2 regions of the Kosakonia calanthes genome follow, and region 2 is predicted to be linked to the other one. Evidence: predicted binding sites of a transcription regulator. Region 2 holds the regulator's gene; the other holds the start of a gene.
The links. Region 2 encodes CRP, which controls carbon source genes, mostly activating them, when cyclic AMP is high. Its sites were predicted from a motif close to ATGTGANNNNNNTCACAT; they were not measured.

Region 1 (3,121 bases), 1.4 Mb from region 2:
TCGGAGATTAAAAACAGGAATACATGCGGTTAATTAAAAGGGAAACCGCAAAATATAAGAGATTAGAGAGTGATAACTGAAACTATTTGGAGAAACCCATCGCATCCATACTGTGAATCCCGGTCGTGTCGATCTGCGCGGTTTGTTGCCCTTCGCAGATCCACTCTTCCAGCCTTTCGTTCAGCGCCGCGTCACTTAATTTCAGCCTTCCGCGCAGCGCACATTCCCAGACAATCAGCACCCGCCAGCCTTGCTGGAGCAACGAGGCGCAATCACGCGCGTCGCGTGTCACATTTTTGCCGATTTTCTCCAGCCAGAAATCGGTACGCGTTGCCGGGATTTTGAACAGATAACAGTTGTGACGGTGCCAGAAACAGCCGTGGGTGAAAATCACGCAGCGGTATTCATCCAGAATAAAATCAGGGCGCCCCGGTAAAGAGGCGTCCTGCACACGAAAGTCGAGTTCCAGCGAAGTCAGACAGGCGGCCAGGCGTTTTTCAATGGCGGTATCACGCGTGGCGATAGCGCGCATGTTCCTGCTGCGCGTCTCTTTATTGTGCACATCCGCCATTTTGTTTCTCCGTCAGGGTAGGAGCGGGCTATAGAGGCGCAGCACTTCATCGTCAAGATGCTGATGGTCGCCCTGCAACTCGGCACTCAGTTTCGCCATATAATGCACCAGAAAATCCGCATTGTGATTCGCCAATTCGCGCCCTTTTGCTGTCTGCATCGTCGCGGGGAGTTTGAGAAGTTTGCAGCGAAAATGATCCAGCGCGAAACGTTTATCGTCCAGTTCACGCCGCGTGGCAAACGGATCTTCACCGTCAAATAGCACGCCGCCCATTGAACCAGAAACAGCGAACACGCGCGCCAGGCCAATCGCGCCTAGCGACTCCAGCCTGTCAGCGTCCTGTACAATTTTGGCTTCCAAGGTTTGCGGCGCGATACCAGCGCTGAAGCTATGCGCTTCAATGGCGTGACGCACGGCGGCGATTAAATCTTCCGGGAAATCGGGAAAATCGGCGGCGAGGATTTCGGCGGTTTTTGCTGCTGCCAGCGTTGAGGACTGGTGACGTTGCGGGTGGTTTTTCGCGAAGCTGACAATGTCATGAAAATAGCAGGCGGTCAGAACGACCAGCGCATCAACCTGCTGACCTGCCATTAGCGTTTGCGCTGTTTTCCATACCCGGCGAAAGTGCGAAACATCGTGGGCGGCGTCGGCCTGGTTGAAGTGTTGCGTGATCCATCGATCGAAGCGCTGTTGCCAGTCGAGTAAATTCATTCTTACTTCCTGTGATGAAAAGGTAACCTGGTGCGTCAGGCATCAGGATCGCGCGGACGAGTATACCAGGCAATCGCACCGAGTATTGCACCCACAACGCCCAAAACGATAATGCCAGACACCGTATTCAGCCAGTTTCCGGCGGTACTTACGGCACCGTTGGCAAACCCTGAAGGTACGTTAATCTGGCTTGCCAGCCAGATATCATTAAGCAGTGTCCAGCAAAAATAGACGCAGAATATCCAGAAAACCCACAACGCCAGTTTTCCCCCCATACTTCGAACCGCGCGATCTTCCATAATGATTTATCCCTGTGTTAAGGGTGAAAAGAATGAAACTCTTGCAATTTTTTTGTGGTTTCTTTCACATCATATAGTCTAAGAATGAGTTTGAAAGATATATCAGCACAACTAATATATACGTCTTTCTGCTGATAAAACTGCCCGTCAAATAATTTGTTATGCACTGATGACGGTTTGATGTAATCCCATAAAAAATAACAAGAAAAACGCACCGCTGGCGTTATAAGTTTATTGTATTAATCATGCCGAAATAGATATAAGACTTATTACAAATAGGGCAGTTCTGATATTTAACATTCACCGCCTGGATAAATACATTTCTGGCGCTGTTGTTAAAAGAAGGTTATAAAATGTGCAAACGCACGAGCGGGGAAACATCTGTGACGAGAGTCGTGGAAAGCAAAGCGGGTAAGTGTTTGAATAATGGCGGAGAGAGGGGGATTTGAACCCCCGGTAGAGTTGCCCCTACTCCGGTTTTCGAGACCGGTCCATTCAGCCGCTCTGGCATCTCTCCGTTCAGATGGTTGCCATGATGCCAGGTAATTTGGCATTTTAACAGACCCTGTCCCGTTAATTTGGTTCAAGTGGCGAGTTTGCGAGCAAAACGATGATTAAGTGGCCCTGGAAAACAAAGGACTCCGCGGATAACGCAGAGCTCCCCTGGGAAGAAGCGCTAAACGCCCCGGTTTTAGCGAATTTATCCCCCGATGAACAATTCAAACTTGTTCAGCTGGCAGACCGTTTTTTACAGCAAAAAAGATTGGTTCCACTCCAGGGATTTGATTTAGATGCCCTGAAGAGCGCGCGCATTAGCCTGCTGTTTTGCCTGCCAGTGCTGGAGCTTGGCCTTGAGTGGCTGGACGGTTTCCACGAAGTGCTGATCTACCCTGCCCCGTTTATTGTTGATGATGAGTGGGAAGATGATATTGGTCTGGTGCATAACCAGCGCATGGTGCAATCCGGGCAAAGCTGGCAGCAAGGCCCGATTATTCTCAACTGGCTGGATATTCAGGATTCGTTCGATGCATCTGGCTACAACCTGATTATTCATGAAGTCGCACATAAACTGGATACACGAAATGGCGATCGGGCCAGCGGTATTCCCTTAATTCCGCTGCGTGAAGTGGCCGGTTGGGAGCATGATCTGCGTGCCGCGATGGATAATATTCAGGATGAGATCGATCTGGTGGGCGAAAGCGCCGCCAGTATTGATGCCTACGCGGCAACCGATCCCGCAGAGTGTTTCGCCGTGCTTTCCGAATATTTCTTTAGCGCCCCGGAACTGTTCGCCCCGCGCTTTCCCGCGTTGTGGCAACGCTTTTGCCATTTCTACAAGCAGGACCCACAAAACCGTCTGCGCGGTCAGCCTGGCGGCTATAGCGAAAGTACAAATCAGGTTCATTAAAACAGCGGCCTGTCTTTTAATTAGCCAATTGAATCAGCACGTTAATTTTAGTGTTGACACCAAAGTACGGGGCCAGTAGTATGCGCCCCGTTCACACGATTCCTCTGTAGTTCAGTCGGTAGAACGGCGGAC
Region 2 (3,121 bases):
TTAACCTTGAGTGGATCCAGAAACTCATTCGCGACACCAGCGAGCGCGGACACTCCCGTGAAGCGGTGATGGATTCCGTGGTGCGGTCGATGGAAGACTACATCAACTTTATTACGCCGCAGTTTTCGCGCACCCATATCAACTTTCAGCGCGTGCCGACGGTTGATACCTCCAACCCGTTTGCCGCGAAAGGCATTCCTTCACTGGATGAAAGCTTTGTTGTTATTCACTTCCGCAATTTAGAAGGGATCGACTACCCGTGGTTGCTCGCAATGTTGCAAGGTTCATTCATCTCGCATATGGATACGCTGGTGGTGCCAGGCGGCAAAATGGGGTTGGCGATGGAACTGATCATGACGCCGCTGGTACAACGGCTGATGGAAGGGAAAAAGATTATATAGCCCGGACTGCGCCGCCGGGCTGCGTAATCAGGCTTCGATCACTTCGTAGGAGTGGGTGATATTCACCGCTTTTTCCAGCATCAGCGCCACAGAGCAATATTTCTCTGCCGACAGATCAACCGCGCGAGAAACGGCGGCATCTTTCAATGCGTTACCGGTGACGACGAAGTGCAGATTAATATGGGTAAACAGGCGCGGCGCTTCTTCACGGCGCTCTGAGGTCAGTTTCACTTCGCAGTCGGTGACGTTATGACGCCCTTTTTGCAGGATCGACACCACGTCGATTGCGCTGCACCCGCCTGCGGCCATCAGAACCATTTCCATTGGGCTTGGCGCTTTGTCGCCAGAGTTGCCGTCCATCAGAATTTGGTGACCAGAAGCGGACTCACCAAGGAACGTTAACCCTTCAACCCATTTCACACGTGCCTGCATTTTCATCACTCCGGAGTTGCAATTTTCTTTACAGATTACGCGCACATAAGAAAAGCCGCAACGGAAGGCGACCTGCGTCATGCTGAAGCGAGACACCAGGAGACAGGCGTTAAAAGCTATGCTAAAACAGTCTGGATGCTACAGAGATACATTGACGTTACGCATGTACGCAAAGGACATCATACATTAGAGGCCGCAGATGACGCTGACGGTCCACTTCCCGGGATTTGGGAAGCTTTGATTGCAACCCCAGAAACAGGGTTCCCTTACGCCCGGCTTCTGGAGCCAGCTTATAACAGAGGATAACCGCGCATGGTGCTTGGCAAACCGCAAACAGACCCGACTCTCGAATGGTTCTTGTCTCATTGCCATATTCATAAGTACCCGTCGAAGAGCACGCTTATTCACCAAGGTGAAAAAGCGGAAACGTTGTATTACATCGTCAAAGGCTCAGTGGCAGTGCTCATCAAGGATGAAGAAGGTAAAGAGATGATCCTCTCTTACCTCAACCAGGGCGATTTTATCGGTGAACTGGGCCTGTTCGAAGAAGGTCAGGAGCGCAGTGCCTGGGTACGCGCCAAGACCGCCTGTGAAGTAGCCGAAATTTCCTACAAAAAATTCCGTCAGTTGATCCAGGTTAACCCGGATATTCTGATGCGTCTCTCCGCGCAAATGGCGCGTCGCCTGCAGGTGACTTCGGAGAAAGTCGGCAACCTGGCGTTCCTGGACGTTACAGGCCGCATTGCGCAAACGCTGTTGAATCTGGCGAAACAGCCGGACGCAATGACCCACCCTGACGGCATGCAAATTAAAATTACGCGTCAGGAAATTGGTCAGATCGTCGGTTGCTCCCGTGAAACAGTCGGTCGCATTCTGAAAATGCTTGAAGATCAAAACCTGATCTCCGCCCACGGCAAAACCATCGTCGTCTACGGAACACGTTAATCTGCAAAACGGCGCATCGCTTATCCGGTGCGCCGTTTTTCTTTCCCCATGTGGCGCAGGCTGATTTATCACCCCGAGATCAACTACGCACTGCGACAAACGCTGGTGTTGTGTTTGCCTGTGGCGATTGGTTTGCTGGTCGGCCATTTACAACAAGGTCTGCTGTTCTCCCTCGTTCCCGCCTGCTGCAACATTGCCGGTCTTGATACACCCCACAAACGTTTTTTCAAACGCCTGATTATTGGCGGCTCGCTGTTTGCGGGCTGTAGCCTGGCCGTTCAACTACTGCTTGCCGACGATTTTCCCTTGCCGTTGATCCTGACCGTGCTGACGTTGCTGCTCGGCGTAACGGGGGAAATCAGCGCGCTGCATGGGCGTTTATTACCGGCCTCGCTGATTGCCTCTATCTTTACGTTGAGCCTCGCCGGGAATATGCCGGTGTGGGAGCCGCTACTGATTTACGCGCTGGGTACGCTCTGGTACGGGCTGTTTAACTGGTTCTGGTTTTGGATGTGGCGCGAGCAGCCGTTGCGCGAATCGCTCAGTTTGCTCTACCGGCAACTGGCCGATTATTGCGAGGCAAAATATAGCCTGCTGACCCAGCACGCAGACCCAGAAAAAGCCTTGCCGCCGCTGCTGGCCCGCCAGCAAAAAGCGGTAGATTTAATAAGCCAGTGCTACCAGCAGTTGCACATGCTGGCGGCCAATAAAAACAATGATTACAAACGCCTGCTGCGCGTCTTTCAGGTTGCGCTGGATTTGCAGGAGCATATCTCCGTCAGTTTGCATCAGCCTGCTGAAGTGCAAAAACTGGTCGAGCAAACCCACGCCGAGCAGGTTATTCGCTGGAATGCGCAAACCGTCGCCGCTCGCCTGCGCGTGCTGGCGGATGACATTCTTTATCACCGCTACCCGACGCGTTTCACCATGGAGAAACAAATCGGCGCGCTGGAAAAAATCGCCCGTCAGCACCCGGACAACCCGGTCGGGCAGTTTTGCGCCTGGCATTTCAGCCGTATCGCCCGCGTACTGCGTACGCAGCGCCCGCTCTATATTCGCGATCTGATGGCCGAGAAGCAGCGCCGTTTACCGCTTTTCCCGGCGCTGAGAAGTTATCTGTCGCTAAAATCTGCCGCCCTGCGCAATGCCGCGCGCATCAGCGTAATGCTCAGTATCGCAAGCCTAATGGGCAGCGCCCTGAACTTGCCGAAGCCGTATTGGATCATGATGACGGTGATGTTTGTGACGCAAAACGGTTATGGCGCGACGCGGGTGCGCATTGTCCACCGGGCAGCGGGCACGTTTGCGGGACTGATGATCGCCGGGGCAACCCTGCACTTCCA

Region 1: drpB (cell division protein DrpB) is a predicted target of CRP. The motif match lies at 1,634-1,651, and genes of this name have one in related genera.

What each region holds. Positions count from the first base shown of each region.
Region 1 is NZ_CP151800.1:1,884,366-1,887,486, reverse strand. It holds gene AAEY27_RS08850 (very short patch repair endonuclease) at 83-571, opposite strand; gene AAEY27_RS08845 (phosphohydrolase) at 584-1,282, opposite strand; gene drpB (cell division protein DrpB) at 1,318-1,581, opposite strand; tRNA gene AAEY27_RS08835 (tRNA-Ser) at 2,009-2,098, opposite strand; gene mtfA (DgsA anti-repressor MtfA) at 2,192-2,989, shown strand; tRNA gene AAEY27_RS08825 (tRNA-Asn) at 3,090-3,121, shown strand, end outside.
Region 2 is NZ_CP151800.1:457,230-460,350, reverse strand. It holds gene AAEY27_RS01935 (phosphoribulokinase) at 1-401, shown strand, start outside; gene AAEY27_RS01930 (OsmC family protein) at 429-833, opposite strand; gene crp (cAMP-activated global transcriptional regulator CRP) at 1,146-1,778, shown strand; gene AAEY27_RS01920 (YccS/YhfK family putative transporter) at 1,827-3,121, shown strand, end outside.